2 regions of the Arthrobacter sp. SLBN-112 genome follow, and region 2 is predicted to be linked to the other one. Evidence: predicted binding sites of a transcription regulator. Region 2 holds the regulator's gene; the other holds the start of a gene.
The links. Region 2 encodes HrcA, which represses chaperone genes, less so after heat shock. Its sites were predicted from a motif close to TTNGCACTCGNNNNNNNCGAGTGCNAA; they were not measured.

Region 1 (7,059 bases), 740 kb from region 2:
TGGCGTTGAAACCGTTGTTGGTTTCCAGGTCGGCCACCTTGGAGGTGATGACGTAGCCGTCGAAGCCGGCGTTCTGGGCGATCCAGCGCAGCGGCTGAACCAGGGCACGGCGGACGATGCCCACAGCAGCGGCGGCGTCGCCTTCGAGTGCCTTGACGGACGGGTCCTCATCCAGGGCCTTGAGGGCGTGGATCAGTGCCGAGCCGCCACCGGCCACGATGCCCTCTTCCAAGGCAGCACGGGTGGAGGAAACAGCGTCCTCGATGCGGTGCTTCTTTTCCTTCAGCTCAACCTCGGTGGCAGCCCCCACCTTGATGACGCCGATGCCGCCGGCCAGCTTGGCCAGGCGCTCCTGGAGCTTTTCGCGGTCCCAGTCGGAGTCGGTGCGGGTCAGCTCGGCGCGCAGCTGGGCTACGCGGCCTGCAACATCCTCGGCCGAACCGGCGCCGTCGACGATGGTGGTGTTGTCCTTGGTGACGGTGATGCGGCGGGCGGTACCCAGCACCTCCAGGCCAACGGTGTCCAGGCTCAGGCCCAGCTCCGGGGACACAACCTGTGCGCCGGTGAGGGTGGCGATGTCCTGGAGCATGGCCTTGCGGCGGTCACCGAAGCCGGGTGCCTTGACGGCCACGACGTTCAGGGTGCCGCGGATGCGGTTGACGATCAGCGTGGACAGGGCCTCGCCGTCGACGTCCTCGGCAATGATGAACAGCGGCTTGGAGCTCTGCAACGCCTTTTCCAGCAGCGGCAGGAATTCCTGGATGGAGGAGATCTTGCCCTGGTTGATCAGGATCAGGGCGTCCTCAAGGACAGCTTCCTGGCGTTCGGCGTCGGTGACGAAGTACGGGGACAGGTAGCCCTTGTCGAACTGCATGCCCTCGGTGAGGACCAGTTCGGTCTGGGTGGTGGAGGACTCTTCGATGGTGATGACGCCATCCTTGCCCACCTTGCCGAAGGCTTCAGCGAGGAGTTCGCCGATCTCGTCGCTCTGCGCCGAAATGGCGGCCACGTTGGCAACCTGGGTGCCCTCGACGGGGCGGGCGTTCTCCAGCAGGCGGGCAGCTACGGCCTCGACCGAAACTTCGATGCCGCGCTTGATCTGGCCGGGGGCAGCGCCGGCGGCAACGTTGCGCAGGCCTTCCTTGACCAGGGCCTGCGCCAGGACGGTGGCGGTGGTGGTGCCGTCACCGGCAACATCGTTGGTCTTGGTGGCTACTTCCTTGGCCAGCTGGGCGCCAAGGTTCTCGTAGGGGTCGTCCAGTTCGACTTCGCGGGCGATCGTGACGCCGTCGTTCGTGATGGTGGGGGCGCCCCACTTCTTGTCCAGGACGACGTTGCGGCCGCGGGGGCCGAGCGTCACCTTGACTGTGTTGGCGAGCTTATCGATGCCGGCCTCGAGGGCCCGGCGGGCAGCGTCGTCAAACGCAAGCTGCTTTGCCATGGTTTTGTCCTTTCAAAGACAGAAACCCCGCACTGCCGGCCAGCAAAAGCGTGGCCGGCAGCACGGGGATCCGAAAGAGTTACTTTACGACGATCGCCAGGACGTCGCGGGCGGACAGCACGAGGTACTCGGTGCCGCCGGTCTTGACTTCGGTTCCGCCGTACTTGGAGTAGATGACGACGTCGCCAACTGCTACGTCAACCGGAACGCGGTTGCCGTCTTCGAAGCGGCCGGGGCCTACTGCAACAACTTCGCCTTCCTGCGGCTTCTCCTGCGCGGAGTCCGGGATGACCAGGCCGGAAGCCGTGGTCTGCTCGGCTTCGAGCGGGCGGACAACGATACGATCCTCAAGAGGCTTAATAGAGACCGACACTCGGACCTCTCCTTTTCGTCAGCAAATTCGTGGACTGGAAAGCTTTCCGCCGTGGCTGGCAAACCGTCGTCGCGGTGCCGGCAGCAGCCTGGCTGGCAGCTCTTCATGTGTTAGCACCCTCCGGGGGAGAGTGCTAATGAAGACTCTATGTAAGGGTTAGCACTCGGTCAAGGTGAGTGCCAACTTTTCGTCATCGGCGTACTCTGTTTCGCATCATTCCGGGACGCAGTAACGGGGTCGCGGGCAGCCTCAGCGGCCCAGATCGTCGAAGTCCACGTCTTCGCCGCCGTCAGCATCGCTGCCGCCCTGTTTCCGTCCCCGGAACAGCACCCAGCCCGCAGCGGCCGCGGCGAGCAGCGCAGCAACGAGGAAGAAGATGCTTCCGGCCCGCGCGCCGTCGTACAGCCCGCGGATATCGCGGGCTTCCTGCGTATTGTCCGCGATGTCGTTGCCGCCCACCGAGTAGACGGTGGCGTTGAACGTGTCGAGGAGGAAAATGATCACCAGGAGCGCGATGCACACTACTGCCACCACGGCGGCGGCGATCAGGACCGGGCGGGCAAACCGGGCAGGACCGCGTTCCTTGGGGTCGTGTTCGCCGGTGTCCCCGGGGGCTGCGGTTTCATCCATGGTGTCCACACTATCGGCAACCCGGCATGCGCTCCTCCATTAGGCTGGAACCCATGGCTCACGCTCCCCAGGACCAGATTGCACCGCTGCTGACCCCCGAAGGCTGGGAGCTGCTCGCGTCCCTGGGCCCCTACCGGGAAGAGGATTCCTTCGAACTCAACTCCGCGCTCCGGAAAGCCGGCCACCCTGCCGGGCTGGTCTCCGCGGTCCTGACCCAGTCGCGACTGCGCACCAAGGCTGAGGCGAAGTTCGGCGAGTTCGCCCGCCAGATGCTCTTCACCCAGGCCGGCCTGGAGCAGGCCACCCGCCTGAATGTCGCGGCGCGCCACGCGCAGCGTTTCGCCGCCGCCGGGATCAGCCACGTGGCGGACCTGGGTTGCGGCCTCGGCGCCGATTCCCTGGCCCTGGCATCCCTGGACCTCAACGTGACCGCCGTCGAGATGGATGAGACCACCGCGGCCTGCGCCACGGTGAACCTGATCCCCTTCCCCAATGCCACCGTGGTGCACGCGGACGCGGCAACGGTGCCGTTGGAGGGCGTCGACGGTGTTTGGCTGGATCCTGCCCGGCGGGTCACCTCCACGTCCGGCACCAAGCGGATCTGGGACCCCGAGGCGTTCTCACCCCCGTTGTCATTCGTTGAATCGCTCGCGGCGTCGGGGAAGGCAGTGGGCGTGAAGATGGGCCCCGGCATGCCGCACGAATCCGTGCCCGCAGGCTGCGAGGCCCAATGGGTGTCGGTAGCCGGAGACGTCACCGAGGTGACCCTGTGGTTCAACGCCGTCAGCCGGCCAGGGGTGCGCCGCGCAGCCCTGGTCCTTGGTTCCGAGGGTGCGGCCGAACTGACCAGCGGAGATGACTTCGGAGCCGGCCCCTCGGCCCCGGTGGGACCGGTGGAGGGCTACCTGTACGAACCCGACGGCGCAGTGATCCGGGCCGGCCTGGTTGCCGATGTCGCCCTGGAGCTCGGCGGCCACCTGGTGGATGAACACATCGCCTACATCTGCGCCCCGGAACTCCTGGACACCCCGTTCGCCAGGGCCTACAAGGTGCTGGACGTGATGCCCTATAACGTCAAGGCGCTCAAAGCCTGGGTAAAGCAGGGAGGGCATCACCGTGCTGGACATCAAAAAGCGTGGCACCGCGGTAACCCCGGAAGAGCTGCGGAAGCAGCTGCTGCCGGGCGGGAAGGCAGCCGGCAAGGGTTCCGGCAAGAAGGGCGCCGGCAAGGCCGCCACCCTGGTCCTGACCCGGATTGGCGAGGACCGGGTGGCCATCGTGGTCGAGCCTGCCTGACCGGCACTGGGCAGCTCCTGCCGGGTCGTGCCTACTGGGCGCGCATGAATTCCTCGGCCGCCTGCACCTGCTCCGCCGTGGGCCGCACTCCGGTGTACAGGACAAACTGCTCCAGCGCCTGGATGGTGGCCACCTCAGCACCCGTGATGACCGGCTTGCCTGCGGCACGGGCGGCACGTATCAGCGGCGTCTCGGCCGGCAGGGCCACCACGTCGAACACCAGGCGGGCCGCTTCGATGGCCTCCGCCGGGAAAGCCACGGTGTCCGCTTCCGTCCCGCCGGCCATCCCCAGCGGAGTGACGTTGATTATCAAATCAGCCGTCCCGCCGTAGAGCGCTGCACGCCACCGGAAACCGTACTGGTCCGCGAGCGCCCGGCCGGAGGCCTCGTTCCGGGACACCACCGTGACATCGGTGAAGCCGGCGTCCCGCAGGGCCGCCACCGTGGCCTTCGCCATCCCGCCTGAGCCCTGCACCACCACGGAGTAGCCGGTGGGGACCGAGTTGGTGGCCAGGAGCTGCTCGATAGCCGTGTAGTCGGTGTTGTACGCCTTGAGGTGGCCATCGGTGTTCACGATGGTGTTGACGGAGTCGATGGCTTTGGCGGAGGGGTCCATCTCGTCCACCAGGGCTATGGCGTCTTCCTTGTAGGGCATGGAGATGGCGCAGCCCCGGATGCCCAGGCCGCGGACACCGGCGATGGCCTGCTCAAGGTTGGTGGGCGCGAACGCCTTGTAGATCCAGTTCAGGTCCAATTGCCCGTAAAGGTGGTTGTGGAACCGGGTCCCGTTGTTGCTGGGACGGGCGGAGAGCGAGATGCAGAGGGTCATGTCTTTATTCAGAATGGGCACCCGACCATTAAACGCGCTCCGCCGCTAATCCCGCTCCCGGGTCACGGGCTGCAACCGGTTCCGGCAGGATAGGGCCCGACGGCGGCAGGCAGCTTTCCGGGCGCCGTCGCCTTCCCTGCCAGGACGGCGGCGAGGGCGTCGAAGGCGGTGTCATTGCGGCCGTAGAGCGCCAGCTTGATCGGGGCGCCGGAGTCCTGCAGCGGCCAGGGTGCGTCCAGGGATACCGCGATGTCACCGCCTGCCGGTTTGCCGCCGAAGCCGATGAGGTCGACCACGGGGCCGGAGCCAACTGCCAGGCCGGCACGTGCGGCAGCGGCTTCGAAGCGTTCCCGGTCCCCCGGTCCCCCGCCCTCGACGCGTAGTGCACCCGGCACCAGTGGTCCGCTGCAGGGGCCGGACAGGACTGTCACGGCGGACGCCGAGACCTTGGCCGACAACCCGGCGCCGCTCCCGGCCGGAGCACCGGCGCCGGGCGCCCCTGCAGGGGCCGCCGTCCGTGCGTGCCACACCATCATGGTGGCAACCCGGCGGGCGGCATCATCGAGCCGCGCGGCCGGGAGGGTTCCAGCGGCCAGGGCCTGCAGGATGGCGGCATGCGCCTGTTCCACGTCCTCGGGCATCAGCAGCAGGTCGGCGCCCGCGGCCAGGGCCTTCACGGCGGCAGCGCCGGCCGGGTACTGCTCTTCCACGGCGCCCATGTTGAGGGCGTCGGTCACTGCCACACCCTGGAAGCCCAGGTTCCGCAGCGCCGCGTAACTTGGCGCGGAGAGCGACGCCGGCACGCCGGGTTCCAGCGCGGGCACGGCGATGTGCCCGGTCATGACGACCGGCAGGCCGGCGGCCACGGCGGCCTGGAACGGTTTCCAGTCCCTGCCCCGAAGTTCATCAAGGGTGGCCGGCTGGACCGGGAGGCTGAGGTGGGAGTCAGTTGTCACCGAGCCGTGCCCCGGGAAGTGCTTTGACGGTGGGAAGGATGCCTGCGTCCAGCATGCCCCGGGAGAACGCCACGCCCTGCGATGCCGCCACCGCCGGATCGGCGGACATGGAGCGGGCGCCGATGGTGGGGTCCTTGGGTCCAATGGTCACATCCGTGTCGGGCGCGAAATCGAGGTCAAACCCCAACGGCACCAGCTCGGCAGCCAATGCTTTGCCGGCCTGATGGGTCAGGTCCTCGCTCCCCGCAGCGCCGTAGCTCATGGGCGCGGGCCATTCGGTGAGCGGGGCGCCCAGCCGTGCCACTGCTCCGCCTTCCTGGTCCACGCCGATGATCCCGGGCCATGGCCGGCCGTCCGCGGCCACAGCTTGCCGCAGCCGCTGGTTGACGGCACCCATGGCGGCTACGTCAACCTTCCCCTGGGGGTCGCGCGGCACGTTATCGCCCATGATGATGGACCCGGCCAGGTGCAGGCGCTGGATCAGTGCGGCGTGCGCCTCCACCTGGTTGCCTTTGAAGAACGGAAGCAGCACCTGCCCGGCCTTTTCCTCCGGCGACATCGCCGCCACAGCCGCAGCGGCGGCGTCCTGGTCGCGCTGCTCCGGGCCCCACCCCAGGGGGCGGGAGCCTGCGTCAGGTGAGGGTGAGGCGGAAGGTTCTGCCGGCGTCGTACTTTCTGCTGCGGACGCGCTGGCGGCAGGCGTGGTGGACGACGGCGGGGCCGGAGCTGGGGCCGCCGTGCAGGAGGCCAGTGCCAGGGCGGACAGGGCAACGAGGAGAGGGAAGGATTTGGCAGGACTGGATTTGGCAGTGTTGGTCCTGGCAGGGGTGTGACGCATGGGGAACGGAGCCATCAATACGATGCTACCCCTGGACTAGACTTGGACCATCCGTTCGCCAGCCGGCGCAGCCTGTGAGCGGCATCAGCCAGCGGCAAACCGGACAGTAAGGAAAAGTGTGAAGATCGACTTCGCGTCATCGAGGCAGTCAACCCTCGGTGTTGAGTGGGAGCTTGCCCTGGTGGACGGGAAGACGGGCGAGCTCGCTTCCGTGGCCAACCAGGTGCTCCGCGGCGTGGCCTCCCGGCACCCTGAACTCAATGAAGACGACGAACACCCGCACATCAAGCAGGAACTCCTGCTCAATACCGTGGAACTGGTTACCGGCATCTGCGAGACGGCCGCCGAAGCCAAAGAGGACCTCAACCGGTCCGTCGCCGCCGTCCGCGAAATCACCGACCCCATGGGCGTGGAGTTGTTCTGCGCCGGCAGCCACCCGTTCAGCCCGCCGCAGCTGCAGCCGGTCACTGACAAGGCGCGGTACGCCAAGCTCATCGACCGGACCCAGTGGTGGGGCCGGCAGATGGTCATTTACGGCGTCCACGTGCATGTGGGACTGGACCGCCGGGACAAGGCACTGCCCGTCCTGGACGGCCTGGTCAACTACTTCCCGCACTTCCAGGCACTCTCCGCGTCCAGCCCCTTCTGGGGCGGCGAGGACACCGGCTACGCCTCCCAGCGCGCACTGATGTTCCA
Region 2 (7,059 bases):
AAGGGCGACCCCGACGCACCGGCCCGTGCCATGATTTTCGACTCCGTCTATGACACCTACCGGGGCGTTGTTACCTATGTTCGCGTCGTGGACGGCATGCTCCACCCCCGTGAGCGCATCCAGATGATGTCCACCAGGGCCTCGCACGAGTTGCTGGAAATCGGTGTCAGCTCCCCGGAACCCACGCAGTCAAAGGGCCTCGGCGTCGGTGAAGTAGGCTACTTGATCACCGGTGTGAAGGATGTGCGTCAATCCAAGGTGGGCGACACCGTCACCAACCTGGCCAAGCCGGCCGCCGTGTCACTGCCTGGTTACGCCGACGCCAAGCCCATGGTGTTCTCCGGCTTGTATCCACTGGACGGGGCCGATTATCCGGTACTCCGTGACGCCCTCGAAAAGCTCATGCTCAACGACGCCGCCCTGGTGTACGAACCGGAAACCTCCGCGGCGCTGGGCTTCGGTTTCCGCGTCGGCTTCCTGGGTCTCCTGCACCTGGAGATCACCCGCGAACGCCTGGAACGCGAATACAACCTTGCCCTGATTTCCACCGCGCCGAACGTTGAGTACGAGGTCACCCTGGAGGACAAGAAGGTGGTCCAGGTGACCAACCCCAGCGAGTACCCCACCGGCAAGGTCGCCGAGGTGCGTGAACCCATGGTGTCCGCCACCATCCTGGCTCCCAACGAATTCGTGGGCGCCATCATGGAACTCTGCCAGGCCCGGCGCGGCGTCCTGGGCGGGATGGACTACCTGTCCGAGGACCGGGTGGAAATCCGCTACCGCCTGCCGCTGGCAGAGATCGTGTTCGACTTCTTCGACATCCTGAAGTCCAAGACCCGGGGCTACGGTTCCCTGGACTGGAAGGCCGACGGCGAGCAGGCAGCCGACCTGGTGAAGGTCGACATCATGCTCCAGGGCGAACAGGTGGATGCCTTCAGCGCCATCACGCACAAGGACAAGGCCTACGCCTACGGCGTGATGATGACCGGCAAGCTGCGCGAACTCATCCCGCGGCAGCAGTTCGAAGTGCCCATCCAGGCAGCCATCGGTTCCAGGATCATCGCCCGCGAAAGCATCCGCGCCATCCGCAAGGACGTGCTGGCGAAGTGCTACGGCGGCGACATCTCGCGCAAGCGCAAGCTGCTGGAGAAGCAAAAAGAAGGCAAGAAGCGCATGAAGATGGTGGGCACTGTGGAAGTTCCGCAGGAAGCGTTCATCGCCGCGCTCACCACGGACGAATCAAAGGACAAGGCCAAGAAGAAGTGACCACCGCGCAGCGGGGGACCCGCTGATGCCCAGCGTTCTTCCCCTTGGCGACCCGGCGCCGTCGGACGGCCTGCTGCCCGCACAGGCAGCAGACGGCGCGGCGGCCCGGGCCTTCGGCTTGTACGTCCATATTCCGTTCTGTGCCGTGCGCTGCGGGTACTGCGACTTCAACACCTACACGGCCACGGAACTCGGCGGGGGCGCATCCCAGGACGCGTACGCGGGCACGGCGGTCTCGGAAGTGGCGCTGGCAGCGCAGGTACTGCAACGTTCCGGCGTCCCGGCGCGCAAGCTCAGCACCGTCTTCTTCGGCGGCGGAACCCCCACACTCCTGCCGGCCGACGACCTCGCCATGATCCTCCGTGCATCCATCGACCAGTGGGGAATCGAGGAAGGCGCGGAAGTCACCACCGAGGCCAATCCCGACTCGGTCACGCCCGAATCCCTTGCCATCCTCAAGGAAGCCGGTTTCACCCGGGTCTCGTTCGGCATGCAATCCGCCGTCCCGCACGTGTTGAAGGTCCTTGACCGAACCCACACACCGAGCCGGGTTCCGCAGGTAGTCCAGTGGGCGCGGGAGGCGGGACTTGCCGTCAGCCTGGACCTGATCTACGGCACGCCCGGCGAATCCGTTGCGGACTGGCGGTATTCCCTCGAAACAGCGTTGTCCTACGAACCCGAGCACATCAGCGCCTATGCGCTGATCGTCGAGGACGGTACCAAGCTCGCCGCACAGATGCGGCGCGGCGAGGTCCCCGGAATCGACGACGACGACCACGCCGATAAGTACGAGCTCGCCGACCAACTGATCACCGCAGCCGGGCTCGGCTGGTACGAGGTCAGCAACTGGGCACGGACCCCGGAGCAGGCCTGCCGCCATAACCTGGCCTATTGGCGCGGCGATGACTGGTGGGGGATTGGCCCCGGCGCACACTCACATGTGGGCGGGGTGCGCTGGTGGAACGTCAAGCACCCTTCGGCGTACGCGAACCGGCTGTCGCAGGGCCTTTCCCCGGCGGCGGGCCGGGAAACCCTGGACCCGGACACCAGGAGGCTGGAGCGGGTGATGCTGGAGGCGCGCCTGCAGTCCGGGCTTGAAGTCTCGACGCTCAGCGCCCTGGGACGCCATGAAGTGGCCGGCCTGATCGCGGACGGCCTGGTGGAACCCGCCCCGGCATTCCACGGACGGCTGGTCCTCACGCTGAAGGGCCGCCTCCTGGCTGACGCCGTGGTCCGCCGGATCCTGCCCGACTAACGCTATTTAATCCAGCGCAGGTTGTACGGGTAGCGGTGGGGCTGGCCCCGGTTGACGTGGATCCCCGCAGCCACCGAGAAGCAGGTCAGCGCCACCCAGATCAGCGTGGCGATGACGGCGAAGATGTTTCCCACGTACGGAATGAACACCAGAATGTTGGCCAGCACCGCTGCGATGGTGGGCGGCAGGCTGAAGTTCAGCGCTTCCTTTGACTCCTGTGCGGTGAACGGTCCGCGGTCCCGGAAGATCAGGTAGATCAGCAGGGACGGAATGCACCCCAGGATGCCGCCGAAGTGGGCCAGCGTGGCCCATTGGCGGTCTTCGCTGGCCGTGAGCGGCAGGGCATTGGCGGGGACGCCATGGTACGCGGAACGGCCTTGGCCGTCCCTGTGATCACGTGCGTTTTCTGCCACAGTCTGTTTTCCTTCTGGGTGCAAGTGGTGCTGACTACAAATAAGGACTTGGTGCAACGCTGCCAAAATCAGGCATCGCACTATCCAGAATACTGGGTCGCGGACCGGGAGCGGCCGTCAGGGCACGGTAAGAAAATCGATCACTTCCTCAACCCGTCCCAGCAGCGATGGTTCCAGGTCGGCGTAGGTGCGCACCGCTCCCAGGAGTTTCTGCCACCCCAGCCCAACATCCTCCTTCGTTGCGTGCGGCCAGCCAAAGGCTTTCAGGATGCCCGTCTTCCAGTCCTGCCCGCGGGGAATCGCCGGCCACTGCGGGATGCCCAGTACCGCGGGCCGGATGGCCTGCCACACGTCGACGTAGGGGTGGCCGACAATGAGGACATTTCCCGCCGCGCCCGGGGACGCCATCACTGCGTCGGCGATGCGCGATTCCTTGGAATCGGGCACGAGGTGGTCCACCAGCACCCCAAGCCGCCTCCCCGGTCCCGGCCTGAAGTCCGCCACCGCGGCGGTGAGGTCGTCGATTCCGTGCAGGGGCTCGACGACGATGCCTTCCACCCGAAGGTCGTCTCCCCACACCTTCTCCACGAGTTCGGCGTCATGCTTGCCTTCCACCCAGATCCGGCTGGCCCTTGCCACCTGGGCCCGCCGCCCGGCAACCCGTACCGACCCGGAGGCGGTCCGTCCGGCGGCGGGACCGGAAGCAGCCCGGGCCGGTGCCGGCGGCATCAGCCGGATAGGCTGGCCCTCCAGGAGGAACCCGAAGCCAAGACGGAAGGAACGCGACTTCCCCCGGCGGTCCTCCAGGGCCACCACGTGCATTCCGCCCGATTTCTCCACCCGGGTGACAGCTCCCACCCAGCCGGACTGGACCTCCTCAAGCACCATGCCGCGCTCCACGGGAACCTCGGGCAGTTCGGTCCGGGCCGGGGCGGAGATCCCGCGGGGGCCCCAGTTCTGGTAGTCCATGGATTCGATCCGCCTCGCGTTAGGTCCTCACCTCCGGAGTTCCCCCCGGAGCGGTACCAATGCTAACAACGGGTCGAGGCATAATAGACTGTTAGCACTGAGGCATGTCGAGTGCTAACCGCTGGGGCGGCGCCGGACGGGGCGTGCGCCCCGGACCGTGGATGGAGGTGGAGAGTGAGCGAGCCACGCAAACTGGAAGTGCTGCGGGCGATCGTGGAGGACTACGTCCACTCCCGCGAGCCCGTTGGCTCAAAGGCGCTGGTGGAGCGGCATCATCTCGGCGTTTCCAGCGCCACCATCCGCAATGACATGGCGGCGCTGGAAGATGAGGGCCTGATCACCGCCCCGCACACCAGCGCAGGGCGTATTCCCACGGACAAGGGCTACCGCCTGTTCGTGGACCAAATCTCAGCGGTCAAGCCCCTGTCGGCGGCCGAGCGTCGTGCCATCCAGTCGCTCCTGGAAGGCGCGGACGACCTCGACGACGTCCTGGACCGCACGGTCCGCCTGCTGTCCCAGCTGACCAACCAGGTGGCCGTAGTCCAGTACCCGCACCTGAGCAGGGCCCTTGTCCGCCACATCGAATTCGTGCTGTTGGCCCCGCGCAAAATCCTGGTGGTGCTTATTGCCAACAGCGGCAAGGTGGAGCAGCGCGTAATCGACGTCGGCCAGGACCTTGGCGACGAAGCACTCGCTGAGCTGAGGACCAGGTTCCTCGGAGCCCTGGGCGGCACCCCACTGAGCCACCTCGCCCAGGCGCTGCCCGCCGTCGTGGCAGCTGCGCCGCACCCTCACCGCCAGGCCGCGCACGCGCTGGCGCACGGGCTCGAGGTTCTGGCCCAGAGCAGCCGGGAAGACCGGATGGTCATGGCCGGAACGGCCAACCTGGCCCGATCCAACGTAGACTTCCCACTCAGCATCGGGCCGGTGCTCGAAGCACTCGAGGAGCAGGTGGTGATGCTGCGGCTGTTGAGCGAAATGGCCCAGGACCACCGCGGCGTGGCAGTCAGCATCGGAAGGGAGAACCCTTACGACGGCCTCGCCGAGGCGTCCGTGGTGGCCACCGCCTATGGCCCTGACAGCGCCGCTAAGGTAGGGATCCTTGGCCCCACGCGAATGGACTACCCCACAACCATGGCCGCCGTCAGGGCCGTGGCCCGCTACCTTTCCAGGATTTTGGGGCCCTGACCCTCCGCTGCCGGAGCACCTTCGGCTGCAAGACCGGACACCGGGCACAACTGCACGCAGTACAACAAGGAAGAGATACAAACTTTGAGCAGCCACTATGACGTCCTTGGAGTCTCACCCGAAGCTACGGGCGAAGAGATCAAAAAGGCCTACCGCAAGCTGGCCCGCACCCTGCACCCGGACGTAAACCCGGGAGCGGACGCGTCGGAACGCTTCAAGGCAGTCACTCACGCCTATGAGGTCCTCTCCGACCCCCAAAAGCGCCGCATCTATGACACCACCGGCAACGAGAACGGAACGGACAACGGCTTCGGCGGCGCCGGCTACGCAGGCCAGGGATTCGCGTTCCAGGACATTTTCGATACCTTCTTCGGCGCCGGCGGCACGTCCGGTCCGGCGTCCCGGGTGCGCAGGGGACAGGACGCACTCATCAGCGTCCGGATCGATCTTCGCGACGCCGTCTTTGGCGTCAACAAGAAGCTCGAAGTGGACACCGCCGTCGTCTGTCCCACGTGCGAGGGATCATGCTGCCGCCCCGGCACCCACCCCGAGCGTTGCGATATCTGCGGCGGCAGCGGCCAGGTCCAGCGGGCCGTCCGCTCCATCCTGGGCCAGGTCATGACGGCGGCCCCGTGCGGCACCTGCGAAGGGTTCGGCACGGTCATCAAGGATCCCTGCAACGAATGCAGCGGCCAGGGCCGCATCCGCAGCCGCCGGTCGCTGACCATCAAGGTCCCTGCCGGCGTTGCCACCGGCACCCGCATCCAGCTCTCCGGGCAGGGCGAAGCGGGCCCAGCCGGTGGGCCCGCCGGCGACCTCTATGTGGAGATCCGGGTCAACAACGACGCCACGTACGTCCGGGAAGGCGACGACCTGCACGCCACCCTGCACATCCCCATGACCGCGGCCGCGCCCTCGGCACGGACGTCAGCCTGGAAACCTTCGACGGCAGCCAGGAAATCGACGTCAAACCCGGCACCCAGTCGGGGGAGATCATCACCCTGCGCGGGCTGGGCGTCACCCACCTGAGGGGCTACGGGCGCGGTGACCTGAAGGTCCACCTCCAGGTTGATACTCCCGCCAAACTCGACGCCGCGCAGGAGGACCTGCTGCGCCAGCTCGCCAAGCTCCGCGGGGAACAGATCACCGAGGGAAAGCTCGCTGCCAGCGGCGGCATGTTCGCCAAGCTCCGGGACCGGCTCGGTAACCTGTAGCGGTGAGCAACCCCGTATTTTTCACCAGCCCCGGCTCGCTTGACGGCCTGGCCGCCGGGCAGGTCTTCGCCCTCGAGGGCCCCGAAGCCCGGCACGCTGTCACCGTGAAGCGCTTGTCGCCGGGGGAGGCAGTGGACATAGTTGACGGCGCCGGCACCCGCATGACCGGCAAGGTGGCAGCAGCGTCCGCCTCGGTGCTAGAGGTTGAGTGCGGGGCCGTGGTGGCAGAAGAGAGGCCTGAGGTACGGCTGGTGCTGGCACAGGCACTGGCCAAGGGCGACCGGGACGAGCTGGCCATTGAGACGGCGACGGAACTGGGCATCGATGCGGTCATACCCTGGCAGTCCGAACGGTCCATTGTCCGCTGGAAGGGGGACCGGGCCGCCCGGGCCCACGCCAAATGGCAGTCGGCCGTTTCCGCCGCCGCCAAACAGGCGCGCCGTGCCTGGATTCCCGAGGTCCGGACCGCCGTCGAAACGTCCGGGCTGTGCGCCGCCGTGGCGGCCACGGACCTGGCCGTCATCTTGCACGAAGACGCCGTAAGGCCCCTGCGCGCTGTTCTTGAAGCGTGGCAGGGGAGCACGGGTGCCGGGCCCCGCGAGATCCTGCTGATTGTTGGCCCCGAAGGCGGCATCAGCCCCCGCGAAGTGACGAAACTGTGTGACAACGGTGCCGTGACGGCCCTGCTGGGGCACCACGTCCTGCGGTCCTCCACCGCCGGCCCGGCCGCCGTCGTGCTGGCCAGCGACATCCT

Region 1: a site for HrcA is predicted at 1,971-1,997, ahead of groES (co-chaperone GroES). Genes of this name have one in related genera too.

The regions. Positions count from the first base shown of each region.
Region 1 is NZ_JAUSXY010000001.1:2,175,023-2,182,081, reverse strand. It holds gene groL (chaperonin GroEL) at 1-1,441, opposite strand, end outside; gene groES (co-chaperone GroES) at 1,521-1,814, opposite strand; gene QF050_RS10295 (hypothetical protein) at 2,064-2,444, opposite strand; partial or broken gene QF050_RS10290 (SAM-dependent methyltransferase) at 2,498-3,740, shown strand; gene QF050_RS10285 (shikimate 5-dehydrogenase) at 3,772-4,569, opposite strand; partial or broken gene QF050_RS10280 (glycoside hydrolase family 3 N-terminal domain-containing protein) at 4,632-6,084, opposite strand; gene QF050_RS10275 (glutamate--cysteine ligase) at 6,482-7,059, shown strand, end outside.
Region 2 is NZ_JAUSXY010000001.1:2,914,547-2,921,605, forward strand. It holds gene lepA (translation elongation factor 4) at 1-1,266, shown strand, start outside; gene hemW (radical SAM family heme chaperone HemW) at 1,292-2,521, shown strand; gene QF050_RS13670 (DUF4870 domain-containing protein) at 2,524-2,934, opposite strand; gene QF050_RS13675 (DUF3097 domain-containing protein) at 3,052-3,903, opposite strand; gene hrcA (heat-inducible transcriptional repressor HrcA) at 4,078-5,091, shown strand; partial or broken gene dnaJ (molecular chaperone DnaJ) at 5,176-6,305, shown strand; gene QF050_RS13690 (16S rRNA (uracil(1498)-N(3))-methyltransferase) at 6,308-7,059, shown strand, end outside.